4 regions of the Neobacillus sp. Fa239 genome follow, and region 4 is predicted to be linked to each of the others. Evidence: a T-box and tRNA genes for the amino acid it is inferred to sense, from the RefSeq annotation. Region 4 holds a T-box; the other regions hold tRNA genes.
What was found. A T-box is a leader RNA that pairs with one kind of tRNA and senses whether it is charged. The one in region 4 lies ahead of tyrS (tyrosine--tRNA ligase), so its partner is inferred to be a tRNA-Tyr.

Region 1 (4,997 bases), 2.1 Mb from region 4:
GAATCGAAGCCCCAGTAAACGGCGGCCGTAACTATAACGGTCCTAAGGTAGCGAAATTCCTTGTCGGGTAAGTTCCGACCCGCACGAAAGGCGTAACGATCTGGGCACTGTCTCAACGAGAGACTCGGTGAAATTATAGTACCTGTGAAGATGCAGGTTACCCGCGACAGGACGGAAAGACCCCATGGAGCTTTACTGTAGCCTGATATTGAATTTTGGTACAGCTTGTACAGGATAGGTAGGAGCCTGAGAAACCGGAGCGCCAGCTTCGGTGGAGGCGTCGGTGGGATACTACCCTGGCTGTATTGAAATTCTAACCCGCACCCCTCATCGGGGTGGGAGACAGTGTCAGGTGGGCAGTTTGACTGGGGCGGTCGCCTCCTAAAGAGTAACGGAGGCGCCCAAAGGTTCCCTCAGAATGGTTGGAAATCATTCGCAGAGTGTAAAGGCATAAGGGAGCTTGACTGCGAGACCTACAAGTCGAGCAGGGACGAAAGTCGGGCTTAGTGATCCGGTGGTTCCGCATGGAAGGGCCATCGCTCAACGGATAAAAGCTACCCTGGGGATAACAGGCTTATCTCCCCCAAGAGTCCACATCGACGGGGAGGTTTGGCACCTCGATGTCGGCTCATCGCATCCTGGGGCTGTAGTCGGTCCCAAGGGTTGGGCTGTTCGCCCATTAAAGCGGTACGCGAGCTGGGTTCAGAACGTCGTGAGACAGTTCGGTCCCTATCCGTCGTGGGCGCAGGAAATTTGAGAGGAGCTGTCCTTAGTACGAGAGGACCGGGATGGACGCACCGCTGGTGTACCAGTTGTCTTGCCAAAGGCATCGCTGGGTAGCTATGTGCGGACGGGATAAGTGCTGAAAGCATCTAAGCATGAAGCCCCCCTCAAGATGAGATTTCCCATAGCGTCAAGCTAGTAAGATCCCTGAAAGATGATCAGGTTGATAGGTCAGAGGTGGAAGCGTGGCAACATGTGGAGCTGACTGATACTAATCGATCGAGGACTTAACCAATTTTAAGATTACCTCATTTTTACGAAAACTTCTTCTGCATTATCTAGTTTTGAGGGAATGAAATTTTTATAAATTTCCTCTTGAAAAAATCTAAAAAGACATTATAATAAAATAGTGTCTGATAAATAGTCTGGTAATAATGGCGAGAAGGTCACACCCGTTCCCATCCCGAACACGGAAGTTAAGCTTCTCAGCGCCGATGGTAGTTGGGGGCTGTCCCCCTGTGAGAGTAGGACGTTGCCAGGCTGTTATATCATTATTCCGCAGTAGCTCAGTGGTAGAGCTATCGGCTGTTAACCGATCGGTCGTAGGTTCGAGTCCTACCTGCGGAGCCATTATTATGGAGAGCTGTCCGAGTGGCCGAAGGAGCACGATTGGAAATCGTGTAGGCGGGTAACCCTGTCTCAAGGGTTCAAATCCCTTGCTCTCCGCCATAATACTTTTATTTTTGGCCCCTTGGTCAAGCGGTTAAGACACCGCCCTTTCACGGCGGTAACACGGGTTCGAATCCCGTAGGGGTCACCAAAGTTTTTTCGCGTCAGGGAAAATAACTTTCATTATAATGGAGGATTAGCTCAGCTGGGAGAGCATCTGCCTTACAAGCAGAGGGTCGGCGGTTCGATCCCGTCATCCTCCACCATAATATTGTCGCGGGGTGGAGCAGTCCGGTAGCTCGTCGGGCTCATAACCCGAAGGTCGCAGGTTCAAATCCTGTCCCCGCAATTCGGTCTGGTAGTTCAGTTGGTTAGAATGCCTGCCTGTCACGCAGGAGGTCGCGGGTTCGAGTCCCGTCCAGACCGCCATATGTTGGCTCAGTAGCTCAGTCGGTAGAGCAAAGGACTGAAAATCCTTGTGTCGGCGGTTCGATTCCGTCCTGAGCCACCATTTAGATTAAAAGATACGCCGATGTAGCTCAATTGGTAGAGCAACTGAATCGTAATCAGTAGGTTGGGGGTTCGATTCCTCTCGTCGGCACCTTAAGCTGACAAATTCAGTTAATATTATGTGGAGGGGTAGCGAAGTGGCTAAACGCGGCGGACTGTAAATCCGCTCCCTCGGGGTTCGGCGGTTCGAATCCGTCCCCCTCCACCAAATTTTTTTCGCACAAGTGAAAATAACTTTTCATAACATAGGGGTATAGTTTAAAGGTAGAACGAAGGTCTCCAAAACCTTTGGTGTGGGTTCGATTCCTACTACCCCTGCCAATTGATTTTATTGTGGCGATTGTGGCGAAGTGGTTAACGCATCGGATTGTGGTTCCGACATTCGTGGGTTCGATTCCCATCAGTCGCCCCATTAAAAGTATTGAATATTTCAATAAATTGTATTATTATTGGGCTATAGCCAAGCGGTAAGGCATCGCACTTTGACTGCGACATGCGTTGGTTCAAATCCAGCTAGCCCAGCCAATTTGCGGAAGTAGTTCAGTGGTAGAACACCACCTTGCCAAGGTGGGGGTCGCGGGTTCGAATCCCGTCTTCCGCTCCATAAAATACGGCGGCATAGCCAAGTGGTAAGGCAGAGGTCTGCAAAACCTTTACCACCGGTTCGAATCCGGTTGCCGCCTCCAATTAAATAAATGTTGGGTTTTGGATTAGAACAGGTAATTAGATTTCGCCGGGGTGGCGGAACTGGCAGGCGCACAGGACTTAAAATCCTGCGGTAGGTGACTACCGTACCGGTTCGATTCCGGTCCTCGGCATTATTTATTTAAAATTTTATTACGCCGGTGTGGCGGAATTGGCAGACGCGCACGACTCAAAATCGTGTTCCTCTGGAGTGTCGGTTCGACCCCGACCACCGGTATCTTTAGATTTAGATAAACTAAATTTAAACGCTGTAAAGCACTCACAAATGTTGTTAAATCAATGTTTGTGAGTGCTTTTTTCGTTATTGAACCAGAATGTGTAGTTAAAGAGTTTCTTTTTAATTGGAAAAGAAAATGAAGAAGTTGCCGATATTGTCGCCTATGAAGCCTATTGGCGACAATACAGAAGAGAAAGCAACCAAAAGTGTCGCCAGTGTTAGGCTACAAGCTTCAGACTACAAATCAGAGAAGGAAGGAGTCTACGCTAGCAAAAAATGCTCAAAAAGAAGAATAGATAACTTAGAAGAATTCTTCATATAAAAATCACAAAAGATCGTTAACAAAATTAAGTTTCATGGCCTGAAATATCATTGCTCACAAGATTTAAATCCCGTAAATTTGATTTCTTCATATATTATTTTTACAAATAATCACATAAAATGTACGGATTAACTATATAAATTGTCCCTATCAAATAGAACACTTTTTGCATTTAATATATGGAATGATAGATTACATTTTGAAAGGAGGTGAATTCGATGCCTTCACTTACAACAGGTCCGTTTTTGGTACCAAATAAAACGAGCAGTGGAAATCCTATTAACCATGTATTTATTTCCCTTACGAATCTTAGCAGAACAGCTTTAACAGTATATGTAGAGATCCATCAAGCTTTAATTGTATCCGACCCAAATGGCTCCAATTTTCCATCTTCAGAAATGACAGCTCTTCTACCATCCGTTCCAATCACACTTGCACCAAGTTCAGCAGTCATGTTCTCTCAAAAAATCGAACAATCCACTCCTCCAACAGAAGCTGATTCAACAGACGATTCAACAGACGATTCTACTAAAGACGCTGCTACTCAATCAAACCCACAAATCTTGGTAGTTACAATTAGTGGTGATGTAACAAAACCTGGTGATTTAATTCAAGTCAGTGTAACAGGCGGTTTTTCATCCGATGGATTTTCACTTGAAGATGCAGTACCAATGATTAGCTTCCGCCATGCTGATTTAGAACACGTTCACCCTTTTGGCAGCCGCTCACCTCGTCGATACTACTAGGATCCCCTTAATTAGCTGGAAATGATGTTGAAGAAGCGTTATGGGCATTAATTGACACTCAGAAAACCTTTAGACCGTTTCTTTTTTAAGACGGTCTTTTTTGGGACAAGTATAAAGTAAAAATCCGAAATGATACTCTTACAGGCACCACTTTAAATTTTATTTTAGCTGAAATATATCCAACTTCAATTTAATAAACTGTATTAGATGTATAGCCCATGCACTTACCTTAATCTATCGCTAGATTTTAAAAGGAGTGGTCGGTCTGGTCATTCTATCTTCGTTTTCATTCTTAACCAATGATTCTACTGAAATTTATGCATGTAAGTGGGCATCAGAAAAGGAGGAAGCACCGCGTGCCATTGTGCAAATCGCCCACGGTATGGCAGAGCATATTCAGAGATACGAATCATTTGCTAATGAGCTGTTTTTTCATAAAATCCATGTTTACGGTAATGATCATCGGGGGCATGGAAGAACGGGGGAACTGAATAATAGTCCGGGCTATTTTGCGGCTGAACAAGGGTTTGAGAAAGCAGTAGAGGACTTAATTCAGTTGACAACGATTATTAAGAAGGAAAACCCTGATGTTCCCATCATTCTTTTTGGTCATAGTATGGGATCATTTTTAGCAAGAAGATATATTCAGTTATCAGGGGAGGTGTTAAAGGGTGTTATTCTTTCAGGAACAGGTGGGGATCCTGGATGGATGGGGAAGCTGGGAAGAATCATTGCGAAGCGTGAAATGATTAATAAAGGAGCAAAGACATCAAGCCCGTTGATGAACAAATTAACGTTTGGCAGTTATAATAAAGGGTTTCGTCCATATCGTACCGAATTTGATTGGTTGAGCAGGGATGAAGCGGAAGTAGATAAATATATCGAGGACCCATTTTGTGGAGCCGTTTTTACTTCCGGATTTTTCAATGACCTCCTCGAAGGTCTTGAAATTATCAACCATCCTTCCAATATAGCCGCTATTCCTTTGAATCTTCCAATCTACTTAATTTCTGGAAGCAAGGACCCGGTTGGAGGTAAAACAAAGGGTGTTATAAAAACCTATCAGGCTTTTGTAAAGGCTGGAATTACAGATGTAACCTATAAA
Region 2 (4,997 bases), 810 kb from region 4:
GATGACATATTGATGACATTTTTGCCATCGATTGTTACGATTGGGCCATTAGGGCCTTCTACTGTATCAATGACGTTATATAGTCCTTTCTCGCGTAGCTCTTGCAGCTGGGGAGTTAATATATCTTCTAAAACTTTTCTTGACATCGTGCAAACCTCCATAAATATACTTTTCAGTAAAAACCTCAAATCCGTTTAAGAAGCAGAAACCAAACTGGAAACGTTTTCATGTATTTAGTTTAAATCGAATTTTATCGACTTACATTGCCATATTTGTTGCGTGTATCTCTTATATTTGCCCTTCTTCACATTTTCGTCAAAATTAACCACAAAAAAAGACCATTAAGTTTTAACTTAATGGCTTTATTTCAAAGAGATGAAAAGCATTAAAGGTCAGAGTGGATTGTAAATAAAGCTCCGATTTCACTGTTTCCTCATAAATTTGCAAATCAGGGTGGGTTCCCTGCTTAATAAAAGAAATAATCTCCTGATCATAAATATCCTGATGCTGTAAATTTATCCAGTTAATATAAAATTCGCCGTTATTTTGATCAAGGATGTGCTTACGAATTTGATAACGCCCAGGAGGGAGGCCAGAAATAACCACTTTCTTTTCCTTTGTGATGGAATGCAAAAAGAAGCTTTCTACCGAATAAGATGGATTGATATAGGAAGGGTTATAAACGGCTAATTGGTAGCCATTTTCCCCCATTGCCAATACAAAATCCGGGCCTTCCACTAAAATCCGCAAGGTCATTTTTGCCATCAGTTGAAGATTAAAATAAGCAGGACGTTTAATTTGATAATAATACAGGAGGGCAATTCCATTCATGGCAATATGGTCTTGATCCAGATTATTTTTTTCCAATGAGTGGGTATCAATCCAGAATCCTAAACCGGATATTTCCTTCATTACATCCAACATTTCTTTAAAAATAAGAGCAGACCGGAAAAAAGTGCCGCTCAAATCCATCGTATTTCCATAAAGTGTATTCCAATCAGTAAGAAAAATCGGAATTTCCCCTAAACCCACAGACGCTAGGCTTTCCTTTAATTGGATGATTTCTTTCTTTGCATAATTTTTTACTCCTTCAAAAGTATGATTATCCATATCGTTAAAATCCACTTCTTCATTCGGATTGCAGGTGAAGCAGATCAGCTCGCAACGGTCGAAAATTTGATTTAAAAATTCAGCAGCAGGAACGGTTATAGCCTTTCTTAAAGAAAACGGCATATGAAGACCTATTTTTGCGGCAGGAGCTCGCTTTTTTACAGTTTGATAAAAATCTTGATAAAAGCTCTTTGCTGTTTCGCCGCATTCCGTGAAAACCAGTTCAAATCGCCATTTTCCTACAAAGTTACTGCCAAAATAACTAATACTATGCTGTAAAAATTCATCGAGCTTCTTAAGGTAATCAGAGCTGCTTGCCACTTCCTTTTCAACTTCCAAACGAATGAAAGGAACCAATCCTAATTGTTGAAAAAGGCTAAATAAGGCATCCACCTGATAAAATTGTCCGCCTATTTGATAGAGTGGCGTTGTCATCGCAAAACTGTCCGAAAAAAGGTTCGTAAAATAAATATATTCAAATCTAAGTTCCTCTTGAATTAACTTTAATTCCGCCTTCACTTCTTCATTCAATGCATATTCCAGCTGCCCAATTACCAGTAACTTTAAGGCTTTTTCTCTGATAAAAATGGGCTCAAGCGGCAATTCCACATGTACCACCGAAGCAGCCGGTTCCATCGGGGTGGTGCTCTTCTCATTTCCAGAAATATATTTACTGATTTCCATTAAAAAGTTGGGAGATTGCAATAATGTATATTGTTCGGTTTCATGTTTCACTTCCTCGACATCCATCGGTTCCACTTTATGCATGCTGCGATATTCAGTAGGCGTTTGCTGGTACATTTCTTTAAAAGCCATATTAAATGCTTTTACATTGGGAAAACCACAATTCTCCGAAATCTGGGAAATATTATAACCGGTATAAAGGAGCTCATGCATCGCTGATTTCAAACGGACATTTTTGACATATTGGGAGAAACTAGCCCCAACTTCCTGCTTGAAATAGCGCGACAAATAGTAAATAGACAAATACTGCTCTTTAGCAATTTCCTGCAATGATATCGGTTTACGATAATTTTTTTCGATAAAAGCTAGAATCTCTCTAATTCTTTCATCCTTCATTTCGGTGAATTGATTACTTTCAAGATGCGTAGTTTTAAAATTTCGAATCAACAGTGTAACTAATTGAAAAATCAGTCCGTTAATCTCGATTTCACTTCCATCCTGCTTTTGGTAGTGGGCAATCAAGATTTTCGCCATTAGTTGGCGAATTTGATCAAAAAGCAGATATAGCCCGTTATCCTCTTTGGATGAAGTGCAGTTAAAACGACACGCATGAATATCCGGATAAGGCCGCTCGATTAAATCCAAAGGAATTTGTAACGATAAGACCACATTCTCCTTATTCCCCTTAATAGAGCATATATCATTGGCGTTAATCAGCAGAAGATCATTTTCAGCTAAATGGCAGGAATGTTGATTAACCGTAACCTCAATTTCTCCCCTTATCACAAGGAGAATCTCGATTCCTATATAAATATGCGGAGAATAATATTCAATGTTTTGTAAACTTATTTGATAAGAATTATCTCTTATTGGCCGGTTCATGAACATCCACCTTAGGACTAGATTAAAAATGTGCCAAGTACATAAAGAATAGACTAGAGCCGTTAACCGTAGTTGCTGTATCCCTCAATCCTTTTCATTTAGGTGCGATAATATATTGATCCCCTATCTTTTAATCAAATGCAGCAGCATTTAAATTATCAGTAAACCTTAAAAATGAATTAAATTTTGGTCATTGAACAAGATTGTCATTTCAGACAAATTCTTAATACGATTATTAAACTGAAAGTCATTATACAACTCCGTTATAGTTTTTTCTTCAAGTGCTGCTTTTACCCTTTTCATTTTTCTTGCATTGTTCAATTTCTTTATTCCCCTTTAAGAAATACAGGCTTAAAGATATTGAATAAACTAAATTTGTTGTCCACACGGTTGGTAAACACTTTAGGACACTAAAAACGAAAAAAGGTCAATACCTTGATTGCTCAAAGCATTGACCTTTAAAAGTTTTACCCTTTTAAGTGATACCGGTGGTCGGGGTCGAACCGACACTCCAGAAGGAACACGATTTTGAGTCGTGCGCGTCTGCCAATTCCGCCACACCGGCAAATAATTAATAGCTTGGCAGGGGCAGTAGGAATCGAACCCACACTGAAGGTTTTGGAGACCTTAGTTCTACCTTTAAACTATGCCCCTAAATGGTGGAGGGGGACGGATTCGAACCGCCGAACCCTGAGGGAGCGGATTTACAGTCCGCCGCGTTTAGCCACTTCGCTACCCCTCCAAATATAAACAAAAAAAATAATGGCGGAGGAAGAGGGATTCGAACCCCCGCGCGGTTTAACCCGCCTGTCGGTTTTCAAGACCGATCCCTTCAGCCGGACTTGGGTATTCCTCCATTATTTTTAAAATTAATTGGTAGCGGCGGAGGGGATCGAACCCCCGACCTTACGGGTATGAACCGTACGCTCTAGCCAGCTGAGCTACACCGCCATAACATAATTTGATTCAAAACTTAGTTGGTGGAGTCTAGGGGGATCGAACCCCTGACCTCCTGCGTGCAAAGCAGGCGCTCTCCCAGCTGAGCTAAGACCCCATTTACTTTAAAAGAACTGCTGGTCGGGAAGACAGGATTCGAACCTGCGACCCCTTGGTCCCAAACCAAGTGCTCTACCAAGCTGAGCTACTTCCCGAAAAATTAAACCAGTGCCGAGGACCGGAATCGAACCGGTACGGTAGTCACCTACCGCAGGATTTTAAGTCCTGTGCGTCTGCCAGTTCCGCCACCCCGGCAAGAATGGAGCGGAAGACGGGATTCGAACCCGCGACCCCCACCTTGGCAAGGTGGTGTTCTACCACTGAACTACTTCCGCATATGTGAATTAAAAGTGCGGGTGAAGGGAGTCGAACCCCCACGCCTTGCGGCGCCAGATCCTAAGTCTGGTGCGTCTGCCAATTCCGCCACACCCGCATATATTGAAGATTATTTTCACTTTAGTGAAAAAGTTATGGTGGAGGATGACGGGATCGAACCGCCGACCCTCTGCTTGTAAGGCAGATGCTCTCCCAGCTGAGCTAATCCTCCATTTATACAGCCTGGCAACGTCCTACTCTCACAGGGGGACAGCCCCCAACTACCATCGGCGCTGAGAAGCTTAACTTCCGTGTTCGGGATGGGAACGGGTGTGACCTTCTCGCCATTATTGCCAGACTATTTACTTGAGAGATCGTTCCCTCAAAACTAGATAATACAGAAGAAGTTTTCGTAAAAACGAGGTAATCTGTCTAGCTTCGGCTCCTAACTTCTCTCGAAGTTGAACAGTCGCCTCCGCTTTTCTATTTGGTTAAGTCCTCGATCGATTAGTATCAGTCAGCTCCACATGTTGCCACGCTTCCACCTCTGACCTATCAACCTGATCATCTTTCAGGGATCTTACTAGCTTGACGCTATGGGAAATCTCATCTTGAGGGGGGCTTCATGCTTAGATGCTTTCAGCACTTATCCCGTCCGCACATAGCTACCCAGCGATGCCTTTGGCAAGACAACTGGTACACCAGCGGTGCGTCCATCCCGGTCCTCTCGTACTAAGGACAGCTCCTCTCAAATTTCCTGCGCCCACGACGGATAGGGACCGAACTGTCTCACGACGTTCTGAACCCAGCTCGCGTACCGCTTTAATGGGCGAACAGCCCAACCCTTGGGACCGACTACAGCCCCAGGATGCGATGAGCCGACATCGAGGTGCCAAACCTCCCCGTCGATGTGGACTCTTGGGGGAGATAAGCCTGTTATCCCCAGGGTAGCTTTTATCCGTTGAGCGATGGCCCTTCCATGCGGAACCACCGGATCACTAAGCCCGACT
Region 3 (4,997 bases), 670 kb from region 4:
TTTCTTCTCTTGAACCCTTAAACAAAACCTCATCCATGTTATCAGGTACAATCTGCCAGGAAAGCCCGAATTTGTCCTTTACCCAGCCGCATTGTTCGGCCTCAGGAACAGCCGAAAGCCGATCCCAGAAGTAATCAATCTCTTCCTGATCTTTACAGTTTACTATTAATGAAAATGCTTCATTAAAATTAAAATCGACATCATATCCATGGTCCATTGCTGAAAAATGAATACCACTGATTTTGAAAGCTGCATACTTCACCTTCGCCTTGGATGACATGGCTTCGCCAGGTCCATATTTGCTGATTATTCCTACCTCTGAATCATCAAATATTTCGGTGTAGAAACTTACTGCTTCTTCCGCTTTCCCACATGAATCATTAGAGAACAGGAAGTTGGGGATAATTTTTTGAAAAGGTTCACCATCATCGATCAGCATCAATTGCCATGACAAACCAAATCGATCCTGAACCCAGCCATACCACTTACTAAAAGGATATTCACCAAGTGGCATTAATGCAGTCCCCCCTTCGATTAAAGCTTTCCACTTAGTGTTTACTTCTTCTACCGAGTAGCAAGCTACCATCAGGGAAACCGTTGGATTAAATTTGAAGTAAGGACCAGCACTGATGGCCATGAATTGCAGCCCAGCTAATTCAAAGCTTACCAATTCTGAATCTCCAGAAGGAGTGTTTTCAATAACGGTGGCATTTACTAGCTTAGATTGATCAAATAAACTGATATAAAACAACGCAGCTTCTTTCGCCTCTTTGTCATACCATAAATGTGGAACGATTTTTTGCATGTAGGCCTCCTCCTTTAAATTATTCTTGTTCTAATTGTCACTATGTACGATTAACTGCTAGCATATACATTACGATCTGGACGAATGAAATCTTCTTCTTCCTTCGTTTTGTCGCCTATCACCTTTAAAGGCGACACTTTTGGCTATATCAACCTGCTTTTGGACACGTAGACCTCCTCTACGTGACTGTTTCTTCTTCTTGATCCTACATTTGGGCACGTAGACTCCTCCTACTTGACCGTTTCTTCTTCTTGAACTTACTTTTGGGCACGTAGACTCCTCCCACGTGACCGTTTCTTCCTCTTGATCCTGCTTTTGGGCACGTAGACTCCTCCTATGTGTCCATTTCTTCTTCTTGATCCTGCTTTTGGGCACGTAGGCTCCTCCTACGTGCCCATTTCTTCTTTCTGAACCTATTTTTGGGCATGTAATTACCTATGAATGGACTCAAGCCCATTTCTATAAAAATATGTTAATGTCCATTATACTTGTCCACATTCATTCACATGAAACAGAATACTCTAATCCTGTAAGAGCTTTTATAAAATTAAAAAGAAAGGAAGAATTTTTTATAGATGAATAAAAATAATCAAACAAATCAACCCATTGACCCCCCAGGCCCCTGTACGGTTGGTACAACACCACTTACTCCATTTGAAAATTTAGCATTTTTCGATGTTGATGGACTTACAACCATTAAGGTTCCTGTTGTAACGGCAGCGGTAACAATCCAAATTCCTTTAGAGACGACTATTACCCTAACTCCTGCAGCAACTGAAATTAAAAGAGTGAAAAAAAATGTATTTCTGGATCAAGTGAAACTTGTTCCGACTTCATTTGATACTAGTGGTCCCCATATTAAAGTGACAGCTGGTAAATTATTTATAGCTGGGCATATTCGAAAAAATATTGAATATACATCATCAGGGACAACGGGTGGGGCTGGATGTACCACAGCACTTCTAGATAGAGTTGTCGATATTAATTTTAATGGTTTTACAGAAATTACAAGATTCGCTACTCCCCCAATTATCGACATTTCTGCAAGTGATGAGGCAAATTTCCTTAGTGAAACAAACAACCTAAATCCTCGTTTGGATAAATATTTATTCCGAAATACTGTGGAATACAATGAACAGCCATTCGGTGAGTTAGTGTCAGCTGCCTTCATTGAACTTGACTTTTCACCAAACGTGACAGCTCCTGAGGCACCTTTTAGCACGTTGACAGAAAAACTTGTCCTTGAACTTACTCTAAAAGTATTACAAATTCAGCAGGTTCAAGTTGTTACTCCTGGTTCAGGCACTTCTGGACTCACTCCTTCAGCATCTGATTTTAATGTTACGGAAGAGGGACAAATAGGCACACCTACGGTAGGAAGAAATGATCGGTGTCCTTGTGGTTCTGGAAGAAAATATAGAAAATGCTGCGGTAAGTAATGATGAAAAAATAAAAAAGAGCCATTTGGCTCTTTTTTATTAGGGGTTGTGCATTAAAAAAATCAATAGCTTTAATTCAAAAAATGTACCAGCTTAACTTTATGAGTAAGTTCTTCATCTTCGACAATTTCTCAGGAGCCAGATTTGTTCCCCATATCGTTTAGCATATGTGTTAATTATCTAAGTTTGCGTTTGTTCCTTAAACAATGGCTCTGTTTTTATTCATTGTTGATTTTCTTGTAGGTATGAGAATCCATAGGCGGAGAATTTCCGGCTAATATATATAGAGGAAGCATAAGAAGCAGATATAAGCGGAGATTTTCCGATTAACTGCTCTAAATATGGCAAAATCCAAATATCTGGATCATATAAACGGAAAAACTCCCCTTATTTTTAAGGAAATATGGGTATTTCCCAATTTAAACGGAATTTTACCGTTTATTTTTCAAACACAGTGAAATCAACATTCAGTTATTACAAAGTCTAAACAATAAAAATTTTATGTTAATTCCCCTTATTCATATCAACGGATATACATTAGCGTTGAGGATTTGTTCGAACGCAGCGAGGAGGAAAATGCTTGATTAAATTATTGGTATCTTAGAAATAAAAAGAGGCTACCCAATCAGGGTAACCTTTAAATGACAGATAATATGAGCAAAACAATAATCGCTTTTACATTGACGCGCCTTAGAGGATTCGAACCTCTGACCGTACGCTTAGAAGGCGTATGCTCTATCCAGCTGAGCTAAAGGCGCATGAATGGCTCCGCAGGTAGGATTCGAACCTACGACCGATCGGTTAACAGCCGATTGCTCTACCACTGAGCTACTGCGGAACAAAAATATATTAGTATAGTGGGCCTAAATGGACTCGAACCATCGACCTCACGCTTATCAGGCGTGCGCTCTAACCAGCTGAGCTATAGGCCCCCATTTTGGAGCGGGTGATGGGAATCGAACCCACTACATCAGCTTGGAAGGCTGAGGTTTTACCAGTAAACTACACCCGCAGGATAATAAAAGATAATGGCTGGGCTAGCTGGATTTGAACCAACGCATGACGGAGTCAAAGTCCGTTGCCTTACCGCTTGGCTATAGCCCAATATTAAAATCAAATGGGGCGGATGATGGGAATTGAACCCACGAATGTCGGAACCACAATCCGATGCGTTAACCACTTCGCCACATCCGCCATTATGGTGGAGGGGGACGGATTCGAACCGCCGAACCCTGAGGGAGCGGATTTACAGTCCGCCGCGTTTAGCCACTTCGCTACCCCTCCACATTTAAGCAAATAAAGACAAAATTTTAATGGTGGCTCAGGACGGAATCGAACCGCCGATACAAGGATTTTCAGTCCTTTGCTCTACCGACTGAGCTACTGAGCCAAGAAATGGCGGTCTGGACGGGACTCGAACCCGCGACCTCCTGCGTGACAGGCAGGCATTCTAACCAACTGAACTACCAGACCATATTGCGGAGGCAGGATTTGAACCTGCGACCTTCGGGTTATGAGCCCGACGAGCTACCAGACTGCTCCACCCCGCGATAATAGAAAATATTAAGTTTGGACTATGCTCCAAGCTTAATGACCGCCCCGATTTCAGAAAGCTTATTCAAGTTGCGGTTCAATCGGTGCGCTGTGGATGATTCGAAGAAGATTATTCGAACGTGCTCCACCCCGCGATAATAGAAAGGAAACTTAACATTGCTGAAGTTTAAATAATATGGCGGAGGAAGAGGGATTCGAACCCCCGCGCGGTTTAACCCGCCTGTCGGTTTTCAAGACCGATCCCTTCAGCCGGACTTGGGTATTCCTCCATATAAAATGGACCCTGTAGGACTCGAACCTACGACCGGACGGTTATGAGCCGTCTGCTCTAACCAGCTGAGCTAAGGGTCCATTGATATTTTTTATAGCGGCGGAGGGGATCGAACCCCCGACCTTACGGGTATGAACCGTACGCTCTAGCCAGCTGAGCTACACCGCCAATTTCATAAAAAATAAATGGAGCCTAGCGGGATCGAACCGCTGACCTCCTGCGTGCAAAGCAGGCGCTCTCCCAGCTGAGCTAAGGCCCCATGTTGTTATTGTAATCCTGAGACTGGTCGGGAAGACAGGATTCGAACCTGCGACCCCTTGGTCCCAAACCAAGTGCTCTACCAAGCTGAGCTACTTCCCGTTAAATAATGGCGCGCCCGAAAGGAGTCGAACCCATAACCTTCTGATCCGTAGTCAGACGCTCTATCCAATTGAGCTACGGGCGCATTATTTTGAAAGTTATTTTGCTGTCACAAAAAACTTTGGTGCCGAGGACCGGAATCGAACCGGTACGGTAGTCACCTACCGCAGGATTTTAAGTCCTGTGCGTCTGCCAGTTCCGCCACCCCGGCAAATATGGAGCGGAAGACGGGATTCGAACCCGCGACCCCCACCTTGGCAAGGTGGTGTTCTACCACTGAACTACTTCCGCATTTTTGATAAGTTATTTTGCTATGTCAAAGACATTGGTGCGGGTGAAGGGAGTCGAACCCCCACGCCTTGCGGCGCCAGATCCTAAGTCTGGTGCGTCTGCCAATTCCGCCACACCCGCATATTGAAAGTTAATTTGTTATCGCAAAAAACTTTGGTGAGCCATGAAGGACTCGAACCTTCGACCCTCTGATTAAAAGTCAGATGCTCTACCGACTGAGCTAATGGCTCGCAAACGTGGTGCCGGCTAGAGGACTTGAACCCCCAACCTACTGATT
Region 4 (4,997 bases):
CAACAGCCGTTACAAAATAAGTCCCAGGCAGTGCTGTATAGGATAAGCTTGACCCGCTTTTTATGTTGGCAATCTTTGAAGATAAGAGCCCTGTATGATAAACCCGATAGCCGATAACATCATTATCAAGTGACGCTGACCAGGATAGATGATTTCCGGTGGCAGCTAATTTTACAGGGTCTGGGACTTTGCCGTTATCAACAATCTTGGCGTTCGGAACAAGAATGTTTGCCCAGCGGCTTCGTTTTGGGATAAGCTGACTGGGATTGCTAAAGTTTTTGCCTACCATACGTGTAATAAAATCAGGATTTAAAATAAGACCTTTTTGAACAAATTCAGCTGGAGTAGAATCCAAAGCCAAATACTTTCTTGTGCCAACGGTGACATAGTTGCCTTCAATTAAGCTATCATCGACTTTTGTCGGGACGTACTTTGCATTAAAGTAATCACTATCGACCAGACCAGCTTGTGTGCAGGCTGCTGATGGAAGCATGCCTGATACAGCACAAATGGAACGTCTTACAATCCCATTTGGCATTTTAAATGGTTGTTTCGGTGCGATCAAAGATGGCTTAATCTTATAGGCTGCATTAATTAAGGCTACCCATAAATTATTAGTCCGCTGGCTATATGACATATAACCGGAAGACTTTAAGGATTTTGGCGTATCATAGCCCGTCCAGATACCAAACGTCACATTCGGATTGGTCCCAACCAACCAGGAGTCTTTATAATCAACTCCGGTTCCTGTCTTTCCTGCCCAATCCGTACTAAACTTAAGTCTGGAATTAATTCCGGCGGCTGTCCCCATCCGAATAACATCGCGCATCATATCTAATGTTAGATAAGCTGTTTGTGGTGTAAAAACGTTAACAGGCTTTGTTTGATGCTGATAAATAACTTTTCCATGTTTATCGGCAATTTTATCAATTAAATAAGCATCAATAAATTTCCCGCCATTGGCGAATGTAGTAAATGCATTCGTATTCTCTTCAACGGTAACGCCATCTTTCATAGAGCCAATCGCGGTTGCCAGGTTGGTATAATCCTCGTTGCGAAGAGAGGTAAAGCCCATTTTTTCTAAATATTTTGCCGGGCGGTAATTGATGATTTCACTGTATAGCTTTACAGCAGGGACATTGTATGACCAAGCAAGGGCGTATCTTGCAGAGACCAAACCGCTATACCTTAAATCATAGTTATGCGGCCATGGACTGTTGCTTGCTGGATTAAGTTTTAAGGCAACATCGGGTAAAGTAGTGCCAGGAGCAGCTTTTCCCATTTCAATTGCCGGACCGTAAACAAGGAGCGGCTTCATAGTTGAGCCGTTTTGCCTGATTGAACTTGTTGCATGATTAAGCTGTTGTTTTTTATAATTTCGTCCGCCGACAAAGCTTAAGATCTTACCGGTCTTATTTTCAATCAGCATGGCTCCTACTTCCACAGGCTCCATGACTGTTTTCATTTTACCAGTATCGGGATCCTTTTTTTCCTGCGGTTTATCCGGACCATAATAAGGATAATGATCCTTTGCCTTCTGCATGGCATCATAAATGTTTTTGTTGATGGTTGTATGAATTTCGTATCCATTTTGGTGCAGGTCATGGGCAGCTAATGTTTGGTATTTGTAAACAAGATTTTTATCCTTTTTTAATACAGCTTCGCTGTACCCATCTTTTTTCGCCAAGATTCCGGCGATAATATCAATGGAGCGCTTTTCAATTTCAGCTGTAAGCCAAGGGTATTTTTCCGTAGGACTTGGTTTTGGCGGGATAAAATCCTTCGTAATGTTATAGGACGAAGCTTCTGCATATTGCTTGTGATTTATGTAACCGCCATCATACATCCGTTTTAAAACTGTTTTCATCCGGTTCAGCCCAGGCTGCAAATTGCTTTTTACTTTCCCATCTCTCGTAAATGGAGTATATCCAAAGGGGCTTTGTGGCAATCCTGCAATAAAGGCTGCTTCCGGCAGCGTTAACTGACTTGCATTCTTTCCAAAGATCCCTTTTGCCGCGGCTTGAACGCCGGCGATATTCCGACCTGAGGAATTTCTGCCGAATGTGGAGACATTTAAGTAGGCTTCAAGAATTTGATTTTTGGTGAAAAATTTCTCTACTCGAAGTGCAAGTAATATTTCATTTGCTTTCCGCTGGAAAGAAACTTCATTTGTTAAAATCTGATTCTTTATTAGCTGCTGGGTAAGAGTGCTTCCTCCAGATTGAACAGAAGAGTTCGTGACTTCCTGAAAAAGTGCCCGTAGAACCGCTTTGGGGACAACACCATTATGTTGGTAAAAATATTGGTCCTCTGTTGCGACCACCGCTTTTTTTAAATAATCCGAAACTTGATTAAGGCTGACTTCCTCACGTTCAAGATCGGATCTAAGTTTTCCGATGTATACATTATCTGCAAAATAGAGGTCAGAGGTTTCATTATAATTATAAATGTCTTTCTTTAAACTGTTATAAGACCGGACAGGCTCATCTTTAACCAGTGAGGCAAAATAGCCTGCACCAACGCCTGTCGCAAAAGAGCCGCCAAGAATGAGAACGGTAAGAAAAAGAAGTAAAAGATTCCAAAAAACTCCATAAGTGATCCTGGCACTTTTCACGGTCTTTTTATGTGTTATCAAATTAAGTAAGGACTTTAATTTTTCTTTCCAAGCATGTAGCTTATCCTTCATTAATAGCATCACCTCGACTAAAATCACCTAATTATAGCATATCCCTCTTTGAAAAAATGACAATCTTCTACATTTATCTTAATTTTCCAATTTGGGTTTGACAGATACTATGTAAATGTGGTAAAAGTAGCTATAACAAATTTATATTTTATAGCTGTGAACGGAATCAATTGTAGAACTTCTATCCCTGTTTAAAGAGAGTCAGCGGATGGTGTAAGCTGACACAAATAGAAGATCGAATTACATCCGGGAGCTTTCTCTGTGAACTTTGAGTAACAGAGAACGGTCAAACCGTTAACTTTTCGAGTTGGAGGAAATTTTCCTCAAGCTGGGTGGTACCGCGATCATTTCGTCCCTGCAATATTTGCAGGGACGTTTTATTATTTTATTGGAGGTTTTTTTATGAATTTATTGCAGGATTTAGCTTGGAGAGGGATTATTTATCAGCAGACCGATGAAGAGGGATTAAAGGATGTTTTAGCAAGTGAAACGATTTCATTATATTGCGGAGTAGACCCGACTGCAGACAGCATGCACATCGGACACTTACTTCCTTTTTTAACCTTAAGAAGATTTCAAAATGCAGGACATCGGCCGATTGTTCTGGTTGGGGGAGCTACAGGTTTAATTGGCGACCCAAGCGGTAAAAGTGAGGAGCGAAAGTTATTAACATTGGATACCGTTCAGGAAAATGTTGCTGGAATCAAGAAGCAATTAGAATCGATCTTTGAGTTTTCCGGTGAAAATGGTGCAATTATGGTCAATAACTATGATTGGGCAGGTTCTATGGATATTGTTTCATTCCTGCGTGATATCGGCAAGCATATTGGTGTTAACTATATGCTTGCCAAGGATACAATCGCCTCCCGTCTCGAAACAGGTATTTCCTTTACGGAATTTACTTACACGATTCTACAGGCGATGGATTTCAATCATTTATATGAGCATCACAATTGTAAATTACAAATCGGCGGCAGTGATCAGTGGGGGAATATTACCTCAGGGCTTGAATTAATTCGTAAAATGCAGCCAGAAGGCTCAAAAGCATTTGGTTTGACGATCCCGCTCGTGACAAAAGCGGACGGAACCAAATTTGGAAAAACTGAAGGCGGGGCAGTTTGGCTGGATCCAGAAAAGACAACGCCTTACGAATTCTACCAATTCTGGATTAACACGGCGGATGCGGATGTTGTCAAATACTTGAAATTCTTCACTTTCCTTTCACATGAAGAGATTGAACTGCTGGAAAAAGCGGTGGAAGAAGAACCACATATACGGAAGGCGCAAAAGGCATTAGCAGAGGAAATGACCCGTCTTATTCATGGCGAGGATTCATTACAGCAAGCAATTAAAATTTCACAGGCATTATTTAGCGGCGATGTTAAAGATCTTACGGCTGCCGAAATTAAGCAAGGATTTAAAGATGTTCCTTCTTTTGATGCATCAAAATTTGAAGGGAATCTTGTTGATTTATTGGTTACCGCAGGCATTTCTCCATCCAAACGCCAAGCGCGTGAAGATATTACAAATGGAGCCGTCTCCATTAACGGGGAACGCATCACAGACAATGCCTATACCTTAACCGAAAGCGATCGAATTGAAGGGCAATACACAATTATCAGAAGAGGGAAAAAGAAGTATTCTTTAATTAATTTTTAAGCTGTGTTAAAGGTGAATGTTGATTTTTTATAGCTGTTGATTGGAGCATAGGGCCCTCTCCTCCTCGAAAATGCTAACGCATTTTCTTCGTGCGGTGAATATTCGAGGAAGCTTATTCAATGTCCTGCAGGATGAAGAGGTCACGGGAGACCCCGCAGGCGCCTAAAGCGCCGAGGAGGCTCCCGGACCTCCCTGCGGAAAGCGAGCGCTCGGAGAGGAAATCAACAACCAAGTTTAAAATACCCTCTACCAATAAAAAACTCCAAAACCAATTGGTCTTGGAGTTTTTTTATAAATGGAAACCAGTCCAAGCCCTTTTTCATACACATGAATAAAGGAGGCGATTGCTGTGAAAGACAAGCAGACTGTCAACCTTGTCGACATGGAAGCGAAATACGGTGCAGATCTTGCAAAAGAAATTGAAAATCACATAAGCTACTGTGATAAATGCGGTATAGATTTTAAACTTGTCGTCATTGAAAATCTCAGTTTTACTTCAACAATTGCTTTTGTAACCCATGCTTTCGCTTATTTGTATGAGGTGTCATTATTGAGAAAGACCATAAGCAATAAAAACTTCGTTGGATTCAACGAAGTTATAAAGCTAGTAGAAATAATGAGCAGCTTAAAAGCCTAACCAGGCTTTTTTTTA

Region 1: it has a tRNA-Tyr gene. The T-box ahead of tyrS (tyrosine--tRNA ligase) is inferred to sense a tRNA for this amino acid. The anticodon was not compared.
Region 2: it has a tRNA-Tyr gene. The T-box ahead of tyrS (tyrosine--tRNA ligase) is inferred to sense a tRNA for this amino acid. The anticodon was not compared.
Region 3: it has a tRNA-Tyr gene. The T-box ahead of tyrS (tyrosine--tRNA ligase) is inferred to sense a tRNA for this amino acid. The anticodon was not compared.

What each region holds. Positions count from the first base shown of each region.
Region 1 covers NZ_AP041611.1:765,790-770,786, forward strand. The annotation lists rRNA gene ACZ5XR_RS03550 (23S ribosomal RNA) at 1-1,018, shown strand, start outside; rRNA gene rrf (5S ribosomal RNA) at 1,148-1,264, shown strand; tRNA gene ACZ5XR_RS03560 (tRNA-Asn) at 1,279-1,353, shown strand; tRNA gene ACZ5XR_RS03565 (tRNA-Ser) at 1,361-1,452, shown strand; tRNA gene ACZ5XR_RS03570 (tRNA-Glu) at 1,469-1,543, shown strand; tRNA gene ACZ5XR_RS03575 (tRNA-Val) at 1,583-1,658, shown strand; tRNA gene ACZ5XR_RS03580 (tRNA-Met) at 1,668-1,741, shown strand; tRNA gene ACZ5XR_RS03585 (tRNA-Asp) at 1,745-1,821, shown strand; tRNA gene ACZ5XR_RS03590 (tRNA-Phe) at 1,828-1,903, shown strand; tRNA gene ACZ5XR_RS03595 (tRNA-Thr) at 1,921-1,993, shown strand; tRNA gene ACZ5XR_RS03600 (tRNA-Tyr) at 2,026-2,110, shown strand; tRNA gene ACZ5XR_RS03605 (tRNA-Trp) at 2,150-2,223, shown strand; tRNA gene ACZ5XR_RS03610 (tRNA-His) at 2,239-2,314, shown strand; tRNA gene ACZ5XR_RS03615 (tRNA-Gln) at 2,353-2,427, shown strand; tRNA gene ACZ5XR_RS03620 (tRNA-Gly) at 2,432-2,506, shown strand; tRNA gene ACZ5XR_RS03625 (tRNA-Cys) at 2,515-2,588, shown strand; tRNA gene ACZ5XR_RS03630 (tRNA-Leu) at 2,635-2,720, shown strand; tRNA gene ACZ5XR_RS03635 (tRNA-Leu) at 2,744-2,824, shown strand; gene ACZ5XR_RS03640 (hypothetical protein) at 2,949-3,146, shown strand; gene ACZ5XR_RS03645 (hypothetical protein) at 3,365-3,892, shown strand; gene ACZ5XR_RS03650 (alpha/beta hydrolase) at 4,149-4,997, shown strand, end outside.
Region 2 covers NZ_AP041611.1:3,586,809-3,591,805, forward strand. The annotation lists gene ACZ5XR_RS17425 (glycine C-acetyltransferase) at 1-146, opposite strand, end outside; gene ACZ5XR_RS17430 (helix-turn-helix domain-containing protein) at 349-2,676, opposite strand; tRNA gene ACZ5XR_RS17435 (tRNA-Leu) at 3,160-3,241, opposite strand; tRNA gene ACZ5XR_RS17440 (tRNA-Trp) at 3,257-3,330, opposite strand; tRNA gene ACZ5XR_RS17445 (tRNA-Tyr) at 3,334-3,418, opposite strand; tRNA gene ACZ5XR_RS17450 (tRNA-Ser) at 3,440-3,532, opposite strand; tRNA gene ACZ5XR_RS17455 (tRNA-Met) at 3,551-3,627, opposite strand; tRNA gene ACZ5XR_RS17460 (tRNA-Ala) at 3,655-3,730, opposite strand; tRNA gene ACZ5XR_RS17465 (tRNA-Pro) at 3,751-3,827, opposite strand; tRNA gene ACZ5XR_RS17470 (tRNA-Leu) at 3,842-3,927, opposite strand; tRNA gene ACZ5XR_RS17475 (tRNA-Gly) at 3,933-4,007, opposite strand; tRNA gene ACZ5XR_RS17480 (tRNA-Leu) at 4,024-4,105, opposite strand; tRNA gene ACZ5XR_RS17485 (tRNA-Val) at 4,144-4,219, opposite strand; rRNA gene rrf (5S ribosomal RNA) at 4,229-4,345, opposite strand; rRNA gene ACZ5XR_RS17495 (23S ribosomal RNA) at 4,475-4,997, opposite strand, start outside.
Region 3 covers NZ_AP041611.1:5,057,472-5,062,468, forward strand. The annotation lists gene ACZ5XR_RS24930 (VOC family protein) at 1-805, opposite strand, end outside; gene ACZ5XR_RS24935 (hypothetical protein) at 875-1,180, opposite strand; gene ACZ5XR_RS24940 (YecA family protein) at 1,381-2,244, shown strand; tRNA gene ACZ5XR_RS24945 (tRNA-Arg) at 2,929-3,002, opposite strand; tRNA gene ACZ5XR_RS24950 (tRNA-Asn) at 3,008-3,082, opposite strand; tRNA gene ACZ5XR_RS24955 (tRNA-Ile) at 3,103-3,176, opposite strand; tRNA gene ACZ5XR_RS24960 (tRNA-Gly) at 3,183-3,256, opposite strand; tRNA gene ACZ5XR_RS24965 (tRNA-Gln) at 3,274-3,348, opposite strand; tRNA gene ACZ5XR_RS24970 (tRNA-His) at 3,363-3,438, opposite strand; tRNA gene ACZ5XR_RS24975 (tRNA-Tyr) at 3,444-3,528, opposite strand; tRNA gene ACZ5XR_RS24980 (tRNA-Phe) at 3,559-3,634, opposite strand; tRNA gene ACZ5XR_RS24985 (tRNA-Asp) at 3,641-3,717, opposite strand; tRNA gene ACZ5XR_RS24990 (tRNA-Met) at 3,721-3,794, opposite strand; tRNA gene ACZ5XR_RS24995 (tRNA-Ser) at 3,975-4,067, opposite strand; tRNA gene ACZ5XR_RS25000 (tRNA-Ile) at 4,076-4,149, opposite strand; tRNA gene ACZ5XR_RS25005 (tRNA-Met) at 4,164-4,237, opposite strand; tRNA gene ACZ5XR_RS25010 (tRNA-Ala) at 4,256-4,328, opposite strand; tRNA gene ACZ5XR_RS25015 (tRNA-Pro) at 4,353-4,429, opposite strand; tRNA gene ACZ5XR_RS25020 (tRNA-Arg) at 4,438-4,514, opposite strand; tRNA gene ACZ5XR_RS25025 (tRNA-Leu) at 4,552-4,640, opposite strand; tRNA gene ACZ5XR_RS25030 (tRNA-Gly) at 4,646-4,720, opposite strand; tRNA gene ACZ5XR_RS25035 (tRNA-Leu) at 4,756-4,840, opposite strand; tRNA gene ACZ5XR_RS25040 (tRNA-Lys) at 4,875-4,950, opposite strand; tRNA gene ACZ5XR_RS25045 (tRNA-Thr) at 4,958-4,997, opposite strand, start outside.
Region 4 covers NZ_AP041611.1:4,392,395-4,397,391, reverse strand. The annotation lists gene ACZ5XR_RS21755 (transglycosylase domain-containing protein) at 1-2,686, opposite strand, end outside; T-box leader at 2,834-3,046, shown strand; gene tyrS (tyrosine--tRNA ligase) at 3,089-4,345, shown strand; gene ACZ5XR_RS21745 (hypothetical protein) at 4,695-4,982, shown strand; gene ACZ5XR_RS21740 (GerAB/ArcD/ProY family transporter) at 4,979-4,997, opposite strand, start outside.